3 regions of the Nicoliella sp. ESL1120 genome follow, and region 1 is predicted to be linked to each of the others. Evidence: riboswitches for the same ligand, from Rfam matches in the RefSeq annotation. Region 1 holds a riboswitch; each other region holds the start of a gene.
The links. Region 1 has a riboswitch for thiamine pyrophosphate ahead of ACSYTE_RS07260 (3-oxoacyl-ACP reductase). Riboswitches for the same ligand answer to the same signal wherever they lie in the genome.
Positions count from the first base shown of each region.

Region 2: linked by a shared signal. The riboswitch ahead of ACSYTE_RS07855 (uracil-xanthine permease family protein) and the one ahead of ACSYTE_RS07260 (3-oxoacyl-ACP reductase) in region 1 are both predicted to bind thiamine pyrophosphate.
Region 3: linked by a shared signal. The riboswitch ahead of ACSYTE_RS02625 (ECF transporter S component) and the one ahead of ACSYTE_RS07260 (3-oxoacyl-ACP reductase) in region 1 are both predicted to bind thiamine pyrophosphate.

Region 1 covers NZ_CP196384.1:82,572-89,849, reverse strand. The annotation lists gene ACSYTE_RS07295 (zinc-binding dehydrogenase) at 1-382, shown strand, start outside; gene ACSYTE_RS07290 (DUF2255 family protein) at 455-832, opposite strand; gene ACSYTE_RS07285 (hypothetical protein) at 903-1,739, opposite strand; gene ACSYTE_RS07280 (histidine phosphatase family protein) at 2,032-2,874, shown strand; gene ACSYTE_RS07275 (FadR/GntR family transcriptional regulator) at 3,014-3,637, shown strand; gene ACSYTE_RS07270 (sulfite exporter TauE/SafE family protein) at 3,639-4,382, shown strand; gene ACSYTE_RS07265 (type 1 glutamine amidotransferase) at 4,401-5,069, shown strand; gene ACSYTE_RS07260 (3-oxoacyl-ACP reductase) at 5,130-5,882, opposite strand; TPP riboswitch at 5,931-6,020, opposite strand; gene ACSYTE_RS07255 (NAD(P)H-dependent oxidoreductase) at 6,116-6,772, opposite strand.
Region 2 covers NZ_CP196384.1:191,907-199,184, reverse strand. The annotation lists gene ACSYTE_RS07880 (MMPL family transporter) at 1-272, opposite strand, end outside; gene ACSYTE_RS07875 (TetR/AcrR family transcriptional regulator) at 396-914, shown strand; gene ACSYTE_RS07870 (aminotransferase class I/II-fold pyridoxal phosphate-dependent enzyme) at 1,008-2,177, shown strand; gene ACSYTE_RS07865 (amino acid ABC transporter substrate-binding protein/permease) at 2,435-3,874, shown strand; gene ACSYTE_RS07860 (amino acid ABC transporter ATP-binding protein) at 3,871-4,599, shown strand; TPP riboswitch at 4,828-4,934, shown strand; gene ACSYTE_RS07855 (uracil-xanthine permease family protein) at 5,040-6,344, shown strand; gene ACSYTE_RS07850 (LuxE/PaaK family acyltransferase) at 6,347-7,278, shown strand, end outside.
Region 3 covers NZ_CP196383.1:658,043-665,320, forward strand. The annotation lists gene ACSYTE_RS02615 (energy-coupling factor transporter transmembrane component T family protein) at 1-614, opposite strand, end outside; gene ACSYTE_RS02620 (ABC transporter ATP-binding protein) at 611-2,041, opposite strand; gene ACSYTE_RS02625 (ECF transporter S component) at 2,145-2,699, opposite strand; TPP riboswitch at 2,792-2,883, opposite strand; gene ACSYTE_RS02630 (D-alanyl-D-alanine carboxypeptidase family protein) at 3,058-4,074, shown strand; gene ACSYTE_RS02635 (HAD family hydrolase) at 4,167-4,901, shown strand; gene ACSYTE_RS02640 (LVIS_2131 family protein) at 4,985-5,599, shown strand; gene ACSYTE_RS02645 (FAD/NAD(P)-binding protein) at 5,654-7,278, opposite strand, start outside.

The DNA of each region.
Region 1 (7,278 bases):
AGAACGTGGGGATGAAGCAGTCGAAAAAGTCATGGAAATTACCCACAACGCTGGTGCCGATGCCGTACTCGAATGTGTCGGAAGTGAATTATCGACTAATACCGCTTTGAAGGTTGCACGTCCTGGTGCCCACGTTGGTCGTGTCGGCGTTCCCCATGGTAACATTGACTACCCAGTTGCATTCTGGAATAATGTTGTCATTGCTGGTGGAATTGCATCCGTAACGACTTATGATAAAAACATCCTATTAAAAGCAGTATTAGATGGTCAGATCAATCCTGGAAAAGTATTTACAGCTAGTTACAACATTGATGATGTTGATGATGCTTATAAAGCAATGGCTGAAAGAAAAACAATTAAGTCAGTTGTTACTACTAAATAATTTAATAAAAAATACCCAATAATTGTTATTAATTTTTAACAACCATTGGGTATTTTATTTAGATTGAAGCAACTACTTAGGATCGATTTCGACGGTTGCAGAAACAGGGCCTGCCTCAACCATTGGTGGATAGTAAGGACTGCTGCCATACTTATCCTGATAGGCTTGGTTGATCTTTGCATCTAATTGTGAATTACCAGCAGCTGATTTGAAGGTTACTTCAAATTCTTGTCCCGCCAATTTGATCTTTCCGGCCCCCTGCTTAATTGCTGATTGGTACCAACTCGAATGTTGACCGTTATAAGCACGAACGTAAAGGTTACCATCAGCAACGACCGACCAAATGAACGTCGGTGTCCCGTAAGTCTTGCCATCGTCGTAAAATGGTGAGATGTGCATATCATCTGCAGTAGCAAAAGCTTCTAACTGTGAAGCATTCCATTTTGTCATAATATTGCCCCCTTCTGTGATTAAGACTATTAAACCACCTAGAGTTAACTATAAGTCAAGCACCACGCACCTAGACGTTGAATACCATGACCAAGAGCAAGAAGATAATGAAACCAAAAAACGCTACCACGAAGAGTGTCCAAATAATAATTGGTAACCCGAAAATAATCGTTAATGTCCAAACGAAAATGTTCTCTATATAACTTGGCTGATCTTCTGGGAGTTCTTTATCAACAGTGTTTTCGAGTTCACTGACCGTACATGGTGCATTCGTTCCAGTTGCCCATATTGCTCTGGCAGGACAGTTCGGACATGCTGAAAAAGTGCTCGGATACACAAAATTACATCGGGAGCACTTTACATTTGGTGCTTGGTCAAAATGTGGTGAAGCCTTCCGCTCATCAGCATGGGTCGGATGATAATCGATTGAACCACACTCGGGACAGGTTATTTGGGTGTCCTGGTAAATACGTTTGCAGCGATAGCATTGCACCTCCACCCCACCTGGTTCGTCATCAGCAACTGGTTTGGCGTTAGCATTGGAAGCATCACAATAAGGACACGCTTTAAGCAAATCATTATAAATATAACCACATTTTTGGCATTTTAACTTTTTTGCCGATGCTAAATTAACGTCAGCATAGTTAATTTTATTGAATTCTGGATGGTCGTATGGGGTTGTTTCACCTAACGTTGCATCGCAATCGAATCTAGGACAAGCATTTAATATTGGGTAATCAAGATCATCAATGCAATAAATGTAGTCACATAAATTACACCTTAAATAAATCCCCTCCCAGGTGCTAAAAAATTTTTTATTTTTATTACTATCTATTTTGTAGCAATATGGGCATTCATTTTTTGAATCAACTCTAATAAACCCACATTTAATACATTTAATGTTCATATTTTAAAATCCTTATTTATGATGATGTTTAATTCATAATTATAGGTTATAAATTAGTTATAAACAATTGTTCTTTTTTTATTTTAGTTAAAGTAAATATTTGCTTGTGATTATGTGCAGTCCTCTATCATGTTAGCCCCCATTAATTACTTATTTTTTACATTTTTATGCTAACTTTTTTACAATTTCAGAGATATGATAAAGATGCATCAAAAAATTAAATAGAAAAAAGGCGATTATTTTGAAGCATTTTAGTAAATTGATTCCCATCAGTGTAATTGGTATTTCGTTATTGACAGTAAGTAGTTCGACTCTCAACGTTAGTGCAAAAGCAAGTTCTAACAAGAATGAAGTTACGATCTACCTAGCTCGCCATGGTGAAACTACGGGAAACGTAATGGAGCTTGCAGAGGGTTGGGATGATTATCCATTAACCCCTAAGGGCGCAAAAGTGGCTGAAGAAGTTGGTGCTGGATTACGCGGGATCAAGTTTACTGATGCAGCGTGCGGAAAGTTAATTCGACACTTAGATACGGTTAAAGACATGTTGGTTTACTCTGGTAATGGTAAAGTTACCGTTAACGAAACGCCCCTATTTAGAGAAGCTGGTAACGGTGAATACGAATTAGACAATTATGACCAAGAAGATGCTGTTTTAAATAAGTACTACAACGCCACTAGTCGTGCAGAGCTACAAAAGAAATTTGGAACTGATTTTGTAGTTAAGATGCATGATGCATTGTACGAAATTGACAAAGATAGTACCAAACTCCCTAAAGCTGATCGAGCAGAAAGTGGTACTGCAATCGTTAAACGTGAAGCCAAAGGCATTAAAGAAGTAGCTGAACGGACTGCTAAGGAAAAGGGTAAAAACGCCCTTGTCGTTAGTTCCGGAGATATCATTACTGCATACTTATCAAAATATGATCACAATATGAGTGCTGCTGATAAGAAATTAATTACCGATGAAGCAATGCCTAACTCAGGAATCACAAAGGTTTATTACAATGTTAAGACCAATAAAGTTAGATTTGGTAAAGTCGGCGATACCAGCTACGTCAATAAGGGCATTAAATACTTAAAGGATCACAAAGTTAAGGATCAAAAAACAATTGATGTAAAATATCAAGATTAATCATTAAATATTAAAACGACCTAATCATCTTTATTATTAGGTCGTTTTTTTTTAGCAAAAAACAATAATCACCCTTGTAATAAAATACATCTGATGTATTATATAAATGATATGATGTATTTAAGGAGGGAAAGTTAACATGCAATCTAAAAATATAAGTCTTGGCACGGAAACGATCCAAAAAATCATTATGTATATTAAGGAACACCACTTAACTACTGGTGATAAGTTACCCAAAGAAGCTGAATTAATGAATGAACTAGCGGTCGGTCGCTCCACTATTAGAGAAGCAATGCAAATCCTCGCCCATTCAGGCGTGGTTAGCATTAAACAAGGATCAGGAACATACGTTCAACAATTGGAGCTGATCGACGAACAAAATCCCCTGCTATGGCGAACTGAGAAAATGCTTGAAAAAGAGGCCATTGTTGAATTGGTTGATAATGATATTACTCCTGAAGAATGGATTACACTCAAAGCATATCTTAAGAGAAGGAATCAATTATTATCACAAGGCAAGTTCAATGAATACCTTGAACAAGATATCCTATTCCATGAACAAATCGTCAAAATGGCACAAAATGCGTATTTAATTAAGTGGTTCAAGGAACTAAAGCCACTATGGAAAAGTCATCTAAGTCAATCAATTGCTAAGAATCCACACTATAAAGGGAAAATTAAGCATCATAATCAGTTGTTCGATGCATTGATGGATCGAAATGCAGAAGCTGCCATCAAGTTAATTCAGGAAGTAGGCAAATAAAATGTTATCAATCCCAACAATTATTTTCTTAATTATCGGTGGACTGGCGGCTGGGGTTTTAAATGGGATTGTCGGGATGGCGGTCTTAACGATCTATCCCATCCTGTTGTCAATTGGCGTTTCTCCCATCATGGCAAATGTAACGGCCACCATTAGTATTATATTCAGTGGTTGTACCTCGGTCCTATCATCTGCTAAGGAAATCAAAAGTTATCGCAAACAAGCTGGGGTCATCACATTACTTTCAGTATTTGGTTGCATAATTGGCACGTTCATCCTAATCAAAAGCAGCAATGCTCAATTTAAACGGATCGTCCCGTTTATCATTATGTTTGCCGGAATCATGATGTTGATCCCCAAAAAAGACCAGCCCCATGACAACCGCTTCATACGAAGCATTCAGTACCTGTTTCTCCCCATCATCGGTCTTTATAACGGCTACTTTGGTGCGGGTTCAGGAATTTTAGAAACCGCAGTGTTGTCCAGAATTATTCATGCCCCGTATTATGTCTACAATGCGATTAGAAACGTTTTGTCACTAGCTAGTAACATTATCAGCGCCATTATCTTCATTTTGATTTTACCAGTGGACTGGATCGTTATCATTCCACTAGCGATTGGACTAGTGGTCGGCGGCTATTTAGGACCGATCATTGTTAAATTCATCCCTACTAAAGTGATGGAAATTTGCGTGGGGATTTTTGCAATCGGATTATCAACCTATCTATTTATTACTACCTATTAGAAAAGTGAGGTTACCAATATGAGAATCAATATCTTACAACACACTCCAAATGAAGGCCCAGGCTCAATTTTAGACTGGGCGCAAGCACACGACCATGAAGTCTATACCTATCATCCATACCAATTCGGCTACTTACCCACTGCAGATGAAACCAATATGTTAGTTATTTTAGGAGGACCGATGAGTCCCAACGATAACTTTCCCTGGATTCAACAGGAACGCGATTTAATCAATACCCTTTTAAAGCGGAATACGCCAATGCTTGGGGTCTGTTATGGCGCGCAACAAATCACCAAGGCCATGGGATACCCAGTTGGTAAATCGCCAGTCAAGGAAGTTGGTTGGGCAGCTGTTAAACTAGAAAGTAATGCCATTTCTGGATTACCAAAACAAGTCACTGCCCTTCACTGGCATGAAGAAATGTTCAAAATTCCAGCAGGGGCAGAACGTTTATTTTCCACCCCTGGCTTAAAGAACCAAGGGTTCGTGATGAAGCATCGAATTGCTGGACTCCAATTTCATTTGGAACCCAAGGCTAATAACGTTCGTGAGATGGTAGTGAATGATTTTCCATATATTAAGGACTCGATATTAGGCCAAAGCGCTCAAGAAATATTGAACACCCCAGTTCCAATTGAAAATAAGGCAGTCATGTTTAGAATACTAGATTACATTAATGAACAATAATCAATGAAAAAAGGCAGTAGCATTCACGAATGTGATTACTACTGCCCTTTCATTTGATATTTAGTTCATTGTTAATCCACCATCAACAGTGTAATTTTGACCTGTAATCCCATCACTTTCGTCTGATCCTAAGAATACCACCATCTTAGCAACCTGTTTCGGAGTAGTTACTGATTTAAGTGGTGTTTGATTGGCAATTAAGTCAAACACCTCGGGAGTAGTAACAGCACTGGCATTAGTGGTTCTAAGTAATCCTCCTGATACCATATTAAAACTAATCCCAGCACTCCCTAGCTCGGCTGCTAAGTTTCTAGTAAATCCAATCAATGCTGCCTTTGCAGTGGTGTATTCATGGTAAGGAACCACCGGATTTTGAAACAGGTTCGTCCCGATATTAATGACCTTTCCATAATGATTTTTAATCATATTAGGAAGCGCACTTTGGGTAACGTTAAAAGCACCCTTCAAGGTCCCGTCAATTTGTTTTTGGTAGTCATCCCATGATAAATCTTGAAAAGCCTTTTGCTTAACGGGATCAAATTTAAACCCGACTAAAGCATTATTAACAACGACGTCTAGGCTTCCAAAATGATCAATTGCCTGCTTAACTAGTTCATCGATTTGACTTCTGTCCCTAACGTCGGCCTTGATCGCAATTGCATGGTCTGATCCAATTTCTTCAACTACTTGGTCAGCAGCGTCTTGATGATGGTAATAATTTACCACGACGTTAAAGCCCCGTTCACCAAATTGTTTCGCAGTTTCAGCGCCTAATCCTGAACTTGCTCCTGTAATTAAAACTGTTCTTGCCATTTGAAAAATCTCCTTAAAAGACTAATCGAATGAAGCAATAGCTTGATTTTATACACCTTTAATAATCCCTCCGCTAGCATTACCTAGATCAGGTTCATGGGTATCATCTCAGCCATTCCAGCACCCCATTAATCGGTATATTATTTGAATCCACTTATATATTAAGCGATAAAAATGAATTAATCAACTCCATATAAAAACACAATCCAATAACGAATTGTGCTTCATCTTAATTATTTAATAACTCGGTAGACAGCCTCCATTGGTTGGCGTTTCTTAGGCGTAATTGCTTGGTCACGATAACCAAAACTGACCATTACAGAAACGCTCCACTTTTTAGGATCGAAAGCTCCATAATCAGACAGAATCCGATCAATGTTGGCACGGTTAAAGCCCTCGATTGGACAACTATCAATGTCTAACGCTGCAGCGGCATCCATCATGTTCGCCAATGGAATGTAGGTTTGCTTTGAAGCCCAATCAAATAATTCTCGGTCAGTATTTAACTTAAAATCATTTTCCTGAAAACTAATGATTTTTTTAGAGAACGGTGAATCAATATCAAACGGGTGGCCTTGAACATCTTCGCTCATATGCTTAATATGAGGGGAATGAATATTCATATCCTTACGAGCTAAAATTACAACAAATTTGTCAGCGCCGTCAAGGCTCTTTTGCGCCCCCCAGGCATCGTTATACATTGCCTGCTTCAATTCTTTGTTTTCGATCAACAAAAATTGCCAAGGTTCAAGTCCCATTGAACTAGGTGATAATCTAGCGACCTCCATAATGGTATGCCAATCCCTATCGGAAATATGTTTGTTCGGATCATACTTTTTAGTCGCATACCTACGATGGGCTAAGTTAATTAAAGCTTCGTTTTTATCCATAATTGTCATCCTTTTTAATTGATATAATAATAAATTATCATTGATAACAATGTGCCGCAATTAATTCGCCCTCGCTCAGCTAATTATCGATCAGATTTTAATGGATTAGGCCTTTAAATCAAGGCATCATCATGATTAAGCGATAATTTGAAAATAATTATAAATAAATTAGATAAAACCCTTTACATTCTAATTTAATTGCGTTATATTATTATCAACAACAAATCAAAGGGGATGTTTCCAATGCAAACTGAAGGCTTTACCGCAGATTAAATTGTAAGGGATGTGTTTCCACCAATGAGATTATAAGTGAGTTACCCAGCTAATGAAAGAGAGGTACCTACCATTCACTTAAAACATCGATTTACCGCAGATTCTAAATAAGAAAGAAGTGTTTCCACCATTTTGCTAAATAAGATTCAAACTCATAATAATAATGCCTGATAGATCATCTAAAATGGTCTATCAGGTATTTTGATTCCCGCCCTTTTCCCTATCAACGGATG
Region 2 (7,278 bases), 110 kb from region 1:
CGTTTGAGGGACTTTTGATTTACGCCGTGTTTTTGGTCGTTTTTAATTACGACCTTCATAGTACCGGCGTTCACATCTTGGTTGAACTCGTGTTTCAATGTGGATTGTACATTGGTGGATGGCAGTCCCTTGATCGTAAAGTTTTGATTATAATTAGAGCCGAGTTTGCTGACCCCGACGATAAATGCCACTAGCACGAATAGCCATACTAATAGTGACTTGAATTTATTATGGAATGACCATTGGCCCAATTTGTTAAGCTTTTGATTCATTTTAACTACCTCTTTCTCAGATTTAATTGATAAAATAATTATAAGATAGACAAAAGTCATGTAAAATGGACAATATAGTGATAGTGCACAAAAAATAAACACAGGAGTAAAAATGTACAAAACATGGCGGACTTTAGAAAACAACGAACCAATTTAATTATCTTTCAAGCGTTGAATAACATGCTTGAAAACGAATTATTTACTAATATTACGGTTAATCAGATTGCTAAAAATTCATTAATTCATCGCAATACTTTTTATCATCATTTTGAAGATAAATACGATTTATTGCATCAATTTATTTTATTTGCAATTGATAATGCTAGTTCTGGAATTGATCAATCTGGATTTAGTAGCCAACCGTTTCATGTGATTCATGAACTATACATTTACAATGATTCTTACCAGCGATTGTTCAACTTACAAAGTCGCGATGAAGAATTTATGCAGATCTTTTCATCAACGTTCGTTGAAATTTTTGTGCAAGGGCGTAACGACGTTGATAATATTTGGACGATGGGTAAAATTTCGGCGATTATGACTTGGAATCGCTTGAATGGAAACCGTTACAACATGTTTGCTGATTATATTTTATTAGATCAAATTTTTACGACCCACCAATTTCCAAAAATTAGTAATTAAATATTTATACTAATCATTTGAAATCATTAAAATACGATGTTAAAATAATTAGAAAGATTATTAGTATTACTCTAAAACGAGGGGAAAATAATGATGGATTTAAAACAATTTATTAGTAAAAGTGCGAACGGAATTCAGCCAGATTTAATTTCTAGCTTTAATAGCCAAGTTGCTGGAATCAAGGGTTTGATCCCACTTACATTAGGTGAACCAGATTTTAATACTCCAGAACATGTTAAAGAAGCTGCGATTCAAGCGATTGAACAAAATGAAAGTCACTACTCTAATCCGCAGGGGATTTTTGCACTTAGAGAAGCGGCAGCCAATTATGTTCATGATAAATATGGTTTGAATTACGATCCAGAGACTGAGGTACTAGCTACGTCTGGGGTGAGTGAAGCGTTGCTGTGTACCTTTTTAGCAATTATTAACGCTGGCGATGAGGTAATCTTACCAACGCCAGCATTTCCAGTTTATGAATCTGTTATCAAGCTACCAGGTGGAAAGCCAGTCTATGTTGATACCTCTAATGACGGCTTTAAACTAACGCCTGCTAAGTTGGAAAAAATCTTAAAAGAACGTGGTGATAAGGTCAAAGCTCTGTTATTGAATTATCCAAGTAACCCAACGGGGGTTACTTACAGTGAAGATGAACTTAGCGCTTTAGCTGAAGTAATTAAAAAGTATGATATTTTAGTGATCAGTGATGAAATTTATAGTGAGTTAACTTACGACCACGCTCATTTTTCATTCGCTAAACTCCTTCCTGAGCAAACGATTACTTACAATGGCTTGTCTAAGTCCCATGCGATGACAGGTTGGCGAGTTGGGGTAGTGTTTGCAAAGCCCGCAATTTTATCAGAAATATTGAAGATGCACATGTTTGCTAGTTTCTGTCTTACTGCTAATGCTCAATATGCAGCCATCGAGGCATTTAATAATGGACGCGACGATGCTGAACCAATGAAAAAGGTTTATGAACAAAGACGTGATCTAGTTGTCAACGGTCTTAAAGAAGTTGGGATCAATAGTCCCACCCCAGAGGGGGCCTTTTATATCTTCGCTTCAATTCCTGATTCATACAAGAATGATAGTATGCAATTCTGTCTTGACTTAGCGAATGAAGCGCACGTAGGGGTCGTTCCTGGAGTTGGCTTTGGACCTGGTGGTGAAAATAGCTTTAGATTAAGCTATGCTGCTAGTACGGAAGAGCTAGAGGAAGCTGTAAAACGGATTCAGAATTTTGTGAAAAATCATGAATAAACATCAATAAATAAAAAAGTAACCATTTGGGATATTTTGACTAAATGGTTACTTTTTTATAATATTTACAAAAAAATCGTAAAATTTAAAAACCGCGCTAAATCAATGTTGGAAGCGATTTATTTATGCAAAACCACTATTTTTATGTGAGATGATGTAACACGAAATATATACAAATCTTAAAAAAACTGTTAAAATATAATTAATGAAAATTAAAAATGTGTAACCTATGATGGTCACACGAAGGGGATATTGTCATGAAAAAATTAAAGGGGTTCTTCGGTGCAATGGTAATAGCGCTATTTGCGTTATTGATTGGTACTGGCTTTTCAAGTCAGACTGCCCATGCAGAAAAGACCTATCAAATTGGAACGGATGTTACATTTCCTCCGTTTGAATTTGCCAATGATCAAAACAAGTATGTCGGAATCGACATCGATTTGATGAAGGCAATTGCTAAGGATCAGGGTTTTAAGGTAAATATTAAACCAATTGGTTTTAATGCTGCGGTTCAAGCAACCCAGTCAGGACAAATTGATGGTGTGATTGCTGGGATGAATATTACTCCAGAACGTGCACAGACCTTTGATTTTTCCAATCCTTACTACAAGTCTGGTGTTGTAATGGCTGTTAAGCAGGGGGGGAGTGTTAAAGACCTTAATCAACTCCGTGGTAAAAGAGTTGCCGTTAAGACGGGGACTTCTGGAGCTGCATACGCCAACAGCATCAAGAATAAATATGGTTTTAAGGTCGTAACCTTTGATGATTCTAGTAACATGTACCAAGATGTGTTAACTGGTAATTCAGCTGCCTGTTTTGAAGATGAACCAGTTATGAAGTACAGTATCAAGCAAGGTACTAAGTTAGCGATCGTTACTAAGCCTGCTGATAGTGGTTCGTATGGTTTTGCCGTTGATAAGGGTAAGAACAAGGTATTGCTTGCTAAGTTCAACAAGGGACTTGCTAACCTCCAAAAGAACGGTGAATATAAAAAGATTGTTGATCACTACCTAGAAAGCAAGGGAACCAATGCTGGTTCTAGTGACCATACCTTCTTGGGAATCCTTAAGCAAAACAAGGGTTTCCTTTGGAATGGGTTCTTACAAACCCTTTGGTTAAGTATCGTTTCGATTTTCTTTGCAACATTATTTGGAGTAATCGTGGGACTATTGGGTGTATTGCCTTACAAGTTCTTCCAAGACCTATCTAGTACCATTATCTATATTTTCCGTGGGTTACCATTACTAGTGTTGGCACTATTCATTTACACCGGGATTCCAACTTTAACTGGAACTAAGATTCCAGCGTTCATTGCCGGGGTCGTCACCTTAATGTTCAATGAAGGAGCCTATATTGCGGCCTTCGTTCGTGGGGGGATTAATTCCGTTGACAGTGGTCAAATGGAAGCAGCTCGGAGTTTAGGACTGCCATTCTCCAAGTCGATGTTTAAGGTTATTCTTCCACAGGGAATTAAGTTAATCATTCCATCATTCATTAACCAATTTATTATCACTTTGAAGGATACTTCAATCCTATCAATTATTGGAATTCTAGAATTAACCCAAACTGGTAAAATTATTATCGCAAGAAACCTTGAAGGATTTAAGGTCTGGACAATTGTTGCTTTGATTTACTTAATCGTGATCACGCTGTTGACCTGGTTATCTAAATGGGGTGAAAGGAGAACTAGATTATGATTAAAGTAGACGTTAAAAACCTAGTCAAGAACTACGGGAGCAACCACGTTTTAAAGAACGTTGACTTTCAAGTTCAAAAAAACGAAGTGGTCGTAATTATCGGACCATCCGGATCTGGGAAAAGTACGTTATTAAGAACCTTGAATAAGTTGGAAGAACCAACCTCTGGTTCCGTAATCATTGATGGGAAGGACATCGCAGACCCAAAGACCGATATGAATAAGGTTCGTGAAAACATCGGGATGGTGTTCCAACATTTCAACCTCTTTAACAATCTTTCAGTTGGTGACAACATCATGTTAGCACCAGTTGAGTTAAAGAAGGAAACTAAGGAAGAAGCTGCTGAACAAGCCAAGAAACTCTTGGAAGTTGTTAACCTTTCCCAAAAATTTGATGCAAAGGTGCAATCACTTTCTGGTGGTCAAAAACAACGGATCGCCATTGCCCGTGCTTTAGCCATGAAGCCAGACATCATGTTATTTGACGAACCCACCAGTGCCCTTGATCCAGAAATGGTTGGTGATGTTTTGCAAGTAATGAAGCGTTTGGCTAAGGATGGAATGACAATGGTGGTCGTAACCCATGAAATGGGCTTTGCCCGTGAAGTTGCGGACCGCGTGGTCTTTGTTGATGACGGTAAGATTTTGGAATCAGGAACGCCTGAAGAAATCTTTGATCATCCTAAAAATGCCAGATTACAATCATTCTTGGAAAAAGTGCTATAAAAAATAAATAATGAAATAACCATCTTGCGAATTTCGTAAGGTGGTTATTTTTTATGCTTTGATAACAATTTGGATGATGGCTAAATCAACTCTTTAGGAGGCGAATTGGTTGGTTCACTAAAAATAAAATAACTTTTTTGTTACTATAGTATCCACTATTTTTTGAAACATTTATCTAAAAATGTCACTTTTGCTTGTTGTTTGATTATGCTATACTCAAATTACTTAATTAACTGCAAGGGGAGCCGTTCGGCTGAGACTAGGTTAATCAAAACCTTGACCCTAATGAACCTGATCTGGTTAGTACCAGCGTAGGAATGCAGCGGATATTTATGAAAACTATCCAATTCTTTTTATGGTGGGTAAAAACTATCCAATTTTTTGTTGTGAATTGGGTTCTCAGTTTAATTAAGCCAAAATGCTTAAGGAGAGATGTTTTCATGAATAATGAACAGGAAAAGCAAAGTTTGGATCCCGCAAACTTAAAATGGGGGCAAACGTTTCTTGCAAGTATTCAACATATTTTTGTTTCAAATGTATGGTTAGATCCAATTTTTGTGGCTTCAACAGCTGGGTTATCACTGAGCTTATCGACTAATTTAGTTAATGCAATTTTTATTGCATCTGGGTTAGTAACGATTATTCAAGCCACTAAGTTAGTTCGCCTTCCAATTGTGCAGGGACCATCCGCAGCTTTTGATGCGTTGATGATCAATGCTGGAAAAACGGGGACGTTACCCGCAGCTGGCGGATCGATTTTACTAAGTGCGATCTTAGCCTTCTTTTTAGCGGTTACTGGTTTATTGTCCAAGTTAACTAAATGGCTTCGACCAGCAATCACTGGAACGATTATCTTTTTAGTGGGGGTCTCATTAGCTAGTTTTACACTAGCGGAATTTTTAGGTGGGGACCCGACTGCAGCATCATTTGCATCACCCAAGACCTTATTCGTAGCAATTGTAACCGCAGGAATCGTAGTCTTTTTATCGATTTTTGGAAAGGGTGCTTGGCATCGCTATTCATTTTTAATTGCATTGGTAGCTGGTGATCTGATTGCAGGATTGACTGGCATGATCAATCTATCAGCGGTTGGTTCTAAGCCACTGTTCGGTTTACCACACATCCTTCCTTATGGGATGTTGAAGTTTAATTGGACCATCTTCTTAACGTTCTTCATTGCCTACTGTGTGGCGATTATTGAGGCATTGGGAGTATATGAAGCATCGGCTGATGTAACTAATACTAAGGTGGACCAAAAGAGAATGGAAAAGGGAATTGCTGGTGAAGCAGCGGGATCAATCTTGTCATCACTAATTGGTGGGTTCCCAACCACAGCATTTGCTCAAAACTTAGGAGTAATGAAGCTGACTGGCATTCATTCTAGAAAACCAATCCTACTAGCTGGTAGTTTGTTAGTGGTATTAGGCTTTATTCCAAAGCTAGGGGCCTTTTTATCTTTGACTCCCGCTCCAGTAATTGGTGGGATGTTCCTACCAGCAGCGGCCACGTTAATTACAACTGGTTTTAATATTTTAAAACGTGCTGAAAATAATGATACGAATAACTTAATTATTGGTTTATCGATTATGCTTGCAATCGGGATTCCAGCTTATGCTTCTGGCTATAATGGAGCATTAAAGCCATTATTAACTAATAACATTTTATTAGGAGCAATTTCTTCAGTTGTTCTTCACATTATCCTAGTGGCAATTCCTAAAGCATTTAAAAAGCAGGAGGCGGAATAGCAATGGTGCTATCAACAGTTGAAATTCAAAGAGAAGTTTTAGCGTTTATTGATCAATATGCAGTTGCTGATGCGAACGAAAGCGCAGGTGCGTTTAACGAATTAGCGCTTAAAATATTTAACTATCAATTTGAAAATAACTTACCGTTTAAAAAATATGCCAAGAGTCAAAGAAAGACCCCGTTGTTAGTGCGGGATTGGACTGAAATTCCATTGATGCCAATTCAGGGTTATAAACGATTGACCTTATCTGCCACCCCGATTACGGATGATGAACCCGTGTTTATGTCGAGTGGAACGACCGATCCAACCCATCGGAGTCGTAATTATCACCCCACTTTTAAAACTTGGGATGCTTCGATGCGCTTTCCGTTCAAGAAATTTGTAATGCCTGATCATGATAAAATGCGGATCATTGGTCTATTTCCAGGTGAAGATATCAACCCTAATTCTTCACTGTCCAGATACGTTAGTAAGGCAGTCGAATTTTTTGGTGATGAGCAAAGTAAAATCTATGTGGATGAATCACAAATGGATTTTGCTGGCATTATTGCGGCCTTGCAAGCATCAATTAAGGCCAATCAACCAGTAATGTTACTGGGGGCCAGTTTTTCATATGTTCACTTATTAGACTACCTGAAGCAAAACGATTTACATTTCCAGTTACCAACCGATAGTCGGCTGTTTGATACTGGTGGTTTCAAGGGACAGTCCAGAAGTGTCGAATTTCAAACGTTGATGCAAGAAATCGAAGATACGTTTGGCATCGATCGTGATCACTATATTAACATGTACGGAATGACTGAAGTTTGTTCACAATGCTATGACCAAAACATTTATGATTTATATCATGATCAATCAATTAACTACGATAAGGCTGCGCCAGCATGGGTGCGGATCCAAATTTTAGATCCAGATCAATTAACGCCGGTTAA
Region 3 (7,278 bases), on a different replicon from region 1:
AGCCAAAAGGCCATGTAAGCAAAGTCGGTCCAGCGAACGTAGGTTTTTTCAACGTGGGTCCGTGGCGCATCTTCAACAAAACCATGTGAGATCATTGCTTGTGAAAGATCGCTAGACCAGTTAATGGCTGCTAAGATGGCTTTGAAATATAATTTCGGCGACCAGAGTTGCATCGTAACCCCGCGCATTAGACTGGCGTGGCGGATTGTTTGGACTTCGATGATGATTCTTGGTACCAAGTTGAATGCGGTCAATACTCCGTAGGCGAACTTGGATGGAAGTTTGAAGTTTTGTTCCAATGTGAATGCGAGGTCCTTAATGTTGCTAGTCATCGTAAAGGTAGCCCCGAGCCAGACGTAGGTGAATAACCGTGTAAACAGCACCCATCCGATAATGGCGCCATGGGTCCCGTAGATAACTTGTGACATTAAGAGTCCAAAGGCTGGAATGATCGGGTACAGGGTCAAATATGCGATCGACTTTAATTTAACCCGTTTGACCAGGAGGTAAATTAAACTGACTGCTAAGATACAAAGGTTCAATGGGACGCTTTGGATAAATGAAATTTCAACTCCGATGATGATGATCATGAATAATTTAATGGCTGTGTTCATAATAACGACTCCTTATAAGTAAGTTGTTGGTCTTTGAACTGAATGTGATAATCAAATAGCGTTTCCAAACCACTGAGTTGATGGCTAATGATGATGATGGTTTGGTTAAATTTTTGACTCGCATTTTTTAGCATTTCGACTACCGTTTCTAGAGACTTGATATCTAACCCCTTAAATGGTTCGTCCATTAATAAAATGTCAGTTCCCATGATCAACATCTCGACGATTTGCAACTTCTTTTTTTGCCCCTCGCTAAGTGTGTAAACGACTTGTTTTTCCCTGCCGTCGATCTGCAACGCCTTAAGCATGGCATCAATATCTTCTTTGGAGTAATTATGATGGACCGCGTTTTTAATCGAAAGCGATAGTTCTTCTTCAACCGTGATGTCGACGAATTGCATTTCAGCATCTTGAAAGACCAGCGCAACGTGGGAAAGGTATTTCTTCTTATGGATCTTTTGGATGTCTTTATCCTGATATGAAATCAAACCCTCATACTTAAAGAGCCGTGTTAAAGCTTTGAACAAGGTCGATTTACCGATTCCATTTTCACCTGTGATCAATGTGATTTGCTTTGCTGGAAATTTGAATTGGTCAGCCTTTAGCAATACGCCTTGGTTTTGCTTTAGTTCACAACTGTTTAAGATCAGATCGGCTGGTTCGTTATTATCGGGAATCGGGAAGTGGACGGCCGCTAACTCTTGATTATCAAATGGTACTAATAGTTTTTGGACCTCTGCATTACTTAACTGTTGAATTTGAAATTGGTTGGGTTTCAGGTAGAAGAACGTATCGACAATGTCGTCGTAACCAGAAAGGTCATGGTCCACTAAGATGATCGTTTTATTCTTTTGATCACGTAAGCGGGTCAATTGATATAGCAGATCACTTCGCGATTGACGATCTAGACTCGCAAATGGTTCGTCCAATAAAATAACGTCGGAATCCATTGCGATGATGATGGCTAAGGCGACCTTTTGTTTTTCACCACCGGATAGGGCGTTCAAGTCACGGTGCTTTAACTTAGTGATGTTCACGAATTCTAGTGCATCATCGATTCGTTGGGGGATGATTTTAGGATCTAACTGTCTATTCTCAAGTGCAAATTGGAGTTCATCATATACGTTCGTCATCGTAAACTGTTGATTGGGGTTTTGAAACATCATTGATACATATCCGCTGAAGTCAGTAGGGGCAATGTCTTTGATCTCCTTGTCACCAATTTTAATTTCACCAGTGTAATCACCATTGGCAAACTCAGGATATAAACCGGCAATTGACTTTAAAAGCGTCGATTTACCAGTTCCAGATGGTCCAGCGATCAAGCTAATTTTTTCGTTCGGAAAGGTTAGGTTCACGTCTTCTAATACTGGTTGTGAGCGATGCTGGTAGGTAAATGTAAAATGACTAACTGAAACGGTGGTCATGGTTAATTCCTCCTGGTAATTTAAAAATAAAGCACTTACAAGCTTGGCTTTATAAGTGCTTTAAATTCATTTAAATTTATGAAGCATTGAATCGTTAAAATGATTATGCAATGGCGTGGCTTCTGTTTAGGAGCTTCTTGATGGCCAATGGAATTGGGTCACTAAATACCCAGATTGAAATAAATCTAACGATGAATAAGAAGATCAACATTCCAAAACCGTATGCGTTGTATCCATTCTTGAACCAATCCCAAGTAAAAGTAATGATGGTAGTGAAGATACTACCTAACAATAATTGGAAGTGGCCGTACTTCTTGTAACCAGTAACTGCAAAACCTAATTCTGCTCCGGCACCTTGAATTAAACCTGAGACAACGTTCATAACTCCCCATTGGTCACCCAAGAACATTTCAACAACGGCTCCAGCAACTTCTGAGAAAATGGAAACACCAGGCATTCTGAAAATAGCCCCTGCTAATGGACCAGCAACGATCCAAAGACCAAGTGAAATATCGTTTGCTGCGGGAGCAAGACCAATTGGTGTTAAAACTAGTGTTAATGCGTTATAGATAAAACTAGTCAACCAGAAAATAACCCCACAGACAATTGCGATCAATGCAATTAAAATAATGTTTCTAAGACTCCATTTTTTAGACATGGAAAATCCTTCCCTTCAATAAATTAAACAATTATTTTAGATAGACAGAAAAAAGGGACCTCAAATACTGAGGTCCCTTTCGGAATATGTACACCATTGATAAAACGTTTCCCTCCACCAGTACGGACTGGATCAGGTTCAATGGGTATCATCTCAGCCAAAAAAGGCACCCCAAACATCTATCTATTTAATTAACTAGAACAGTATAACTTAATTTTTTCTTAAATGCAAGTTTGAATATTACAGGCATAAATCTTAAATAACACTTCGTTTACATTTATCAATAATCAATTGTTAATAAAGTGCTAAGGTGTTAACTTATTATTTAGGATATCGAAATCAGAGAAGGGTTGGTTAAATGGATCTTAAAAAGAATTTTAAAAAGATGGCAATTGTATTAACTGCTGTTGTCGGATTAGCATCAGCATCAGAAATTACTCCATTTTTAGATGTTGTTTCGACAAAAACAGTTAATGTCAGTGCTGATTATAATTATGATTATAACTATGACGATGGTGCATCAGGAATCACTACTAATAATATTGTTCCTGGAAACTATAAGATGAAGAATGCAGCGGCTGCAATTGCGATCGATGCTACGAACGGACAGGTCATCTATGCTAAAAACATTAATCAAAAAATGAAGGTGGCATCCACAGCCAAGTTAATGTCATTGTACCTGGTGGTCAGAAAAGCACAGGAGACGAATGGCTGGAATCAAGTCGTTGATACTTCTAATGCTGGCTTACGGAGCATGAGTTACAATAATAACGTTGGTGGTGGCTTTAAGCTGGTTGCTGGTCGTAAATATACCGTAAAGCAGCTCTATCAAGCAGCACTGATCCAATCATCAAATGCAGCTACGATTGCATTGGGACAATGGGTCGCTGGCTCAAACGGTCAGTTCGTGAATATGATGAATAAACAAGCAAGGGCATGGGGAATTTCTGCGACCTTTAATTCACCATCTGGACTTGAAAATAATGATTTAGTTCATTATGGTTATAAGTATTCTGGTGGAGCCACTGCTGGGAACATGGTAAGTGCAAAGGCGTTGGCAGTAATTGCGCAACACGTTTTAACTTATTATCCAAAGGTATTAAATGATGCTAGTAGGGGCACGGCCAAGGTTGCAGGGCAAAACCTATATAACTACAACAACCTACTTAAGGGGCGGACCTTCTATGATGCAAGTCTGCGCGTTGATGGTTTAAAGACCGGCTATACTCCAGCTGCAGGACTATGTTTTGTTGGAACTGGCCAACTACCAGGGAAGCACCGCTTGATTACGATTACTTTGAATGATCCTTATGAATTTAGTGATCAACGTGATTTGATGAAGTACATTTATAAAAATTCATCCATTTACAATTAATCGTCAAAAATCTGCAAAAATGATATAATAATCACAATTAAAATTAAACTCACGGTTAAGACGTGAGTTTTTTATTTTCGGGAGGTTGCAAAATGACTAAATTGATCTTGGCTGATCTTGATCGTGATTTTTTATCCGCAGATGGTGAAATTAACGCATCTCGATTGTCCAAACAGTTAATGAATTTGGCAAAGCAAAATCTACACCTGGGCTTTATGACGGAAGCTCCGTATGCCAAAATGATTCAGATTTTTCATGGGATAAAGGCTCCCTTAGCGTTTATCTGCGAAGGGGGTGCTGAGACCGTTTTGAATCGCGTGGTTCGTGATGAAACGGTGATCGATTATGAAATTTGGAAATCAGCCCTAAAGTGGTTTCAAGCGCAACGCGATTTTAATACCGCATACATTGTCCTTTCGGGGAAGATGAATGCCTACACCGATGCAAGCAAGGATAGTTCAGCCTACCAACGCTTTAATAAGACGTACCCATCTTTATACCAAATGAATGATCTAGAATTAGTGAGTGATTTAGTCTATCAAATTAGATTGGGGTTTGAGAACGGCGATATGCAAAGTTTAGCCCAAACCTTTAATAGTAATTTTAATGGTAAGTTAGTGGCTCATGCTAAGGGAAACGACCTTTGGATCACTTCATTCGATGCTTCATACCAAAACGCAATTGAGACGTTGAGTGATGAATTAGATATTGACCCGCGGGACGTGGCTTTGATCGATCAAAAACAATCGCATGCCCCCGTTGATGAGCTTTTTGAAACTGCAACTACTGAAAATGGTTATGATGCCATCGATCAATTTCTGAAATAATAATTGAATTTGTTATCTTCTTACTAAGCAGGTACAATAATGTAATGGTCAGTAATATTACTTTTATTTAAAGGAGCTTGTTTATGATATCAGCCTGGAATCTAATCGGGTTTGCCATCTGGATTATCATTGCAATTAGTTTAATTTCAATGGTTATTTCTATCCGTAGGCAAAAGCGACAGGCCTTATTGCATCAAGATGAAAAGCTAGTAAGCAGAAATAGAATCGTTTTATTTTTTCAAGGGCTTTTAATACTGGGGGCTGCCTTAGCGATGGTGATAATTACGCTAAGAGCTGATATTTCTAGTCATAATGTTTCTGTTTCTAGAAGTTACAAACCAATTGTATTAGATACGAATGGTCGTAAATCATACTATGTTAATGTTTATAATTCTAAAAATAAATCGGGTGGTCAATATTACACCTATTTAACGAAGGGTGAACATTATCAAGTTAGTAGCAATGATTCAACCATCATTAGTGGTGCTAACACCGTTTCATTGCCAACCGAAACCTATCGTTCCAGTGGAAGTCGGTTGAATGACTTAGATCGGAAATACCAGCGGGCTTGGATTGAAACCACTACCGCCAAATATAAGCCGAATTTATTAAATGGATTGGGATTACGGGCGGGCCAGCGTGCTAGTCGTTATGTCATTATCAGAGTCCCAAACCAATCATTTATTTATTATCATTAATAATCTAATGAAATTTGAAAAGCGGAATCGATCGTGAAATCGGTTCCGCTTTTTTTACATTGTATCTCGATATTTAGTATTAATTTTTAAGATTTGATGGCTTATCTGTTCGGCACTACGGTGGTTTTCATCATTGCCAACCATTGGAAAGACAGTGGTTAACCAGTGAATGCCCTCCGTTAAGGTACTGAAAATGAAAAAGCCGGCATCAATTTCACCACTAGCATTGATGGCTTGATCAGAATCAGCATCGATGTTGATGGCATTAATTTTTACTGCTCGTTCATTAGCATCCTTGAAAGCAGCTGGGGTGATGATTTTATGTTTTACCATTCCGTTAATTAATTCACTTTTGGTAGTTGCGAAGTTCAGCCGAGGAATCCGTGCTTCGATTAAAGCATCGGCGATTACGGGATCTTTTGGATAGTACTTTGAAAGGGCTACGAAATGTTGGTTAGCACCAATTACGTTCATTTGTGGTCCTAAAATAGTAACCACGCCAGCGTGCATTAGGGCAATTAATTGTTTAAAACGAATTGCAGGGGCACCATTGGAGAGAAACTGGCTGTTAGCTTTAAAGGTAGTTAGAAATTCACTAAGGTAATCAGCTTCTGTAAAGTCGTTTTCTACAATCGTGTCCCGCATCGTTTGACGAACCTCTTTATATACCGTTAGGGCGGATGATAATGGTCCTACGCCAAGGCCCAATTCAGCATCGCTAGCGACCGCGTTTAGCCAGTTGAGCAACGTTTGTTGATAATCGGCGGTGGTTGTGATTGGAGTCCCAGCAACTGGGTTGAGCAATAACTCCCATCTGAGGATTTCATTAGGTTCAAATGGTCCCGATTGGATGGCAGCATCGGGATCTTTTACGAACTGGGCGGTGAATTGATCTATATCAACTTGCGGATGGTCACGCTTAAGGATCATTTGATAGTAAACGATTTCAATTTCACGACGCATTAATTGACGGAATTGCTTAACCGAAAGCTTACCATTGATCTTATGCTTTGCGATGTTTTCTTTAGTCATAAAGTGAGCCTTGAAGTGATATTCGTTTGTCTCCTTAACGACGGCCTTAGGATAATACGTGACCCCTCGTCTGGAGCCTGCAAATATGTGAGGCTCATGTCCAGATGGCTTGTAAATAAAGGTGCCATCTTCATTTTGGATAAATTGTCCCCCACGATCTACGGTCAATTTAATCATTTCATCAAAGAAGCTCATTCCTAATCCCCTGATAATTACGTTTTGGGCATCATCGATTGGATAACTCTTTACATCACCAGGGTAGGTGGGGGCTTGGTAGTAAAGGTTATTTTGTTCAGCATAATCCCTTAATGATTCCTCCGTGGGCGTTAGCTGATTGACATTGGTATTGATCGTTAGGATTACATTATCAAACTGAAAAGTCTGCTCATCAGCATTGATGGACCAACCATTAGCGGCTTTATTAACATTTGTTACCGCCGTTTGATGGTATGTTACTGTAACCCCAGTGGGGAGGGATTTGACCAATGATTGGTAGAACCATTGGGCATAGACTCCCAGTAATACCCGAGGTGAGTATCCGTTGGGGGTCAACGATTGTGCTAATGGTAGTAGCTTTTTATCGTACCCATTTTCATTAATGAAGGCACTGGCTTTAGTTTGTGACCATTGGTATAGGTTTAGCGCAT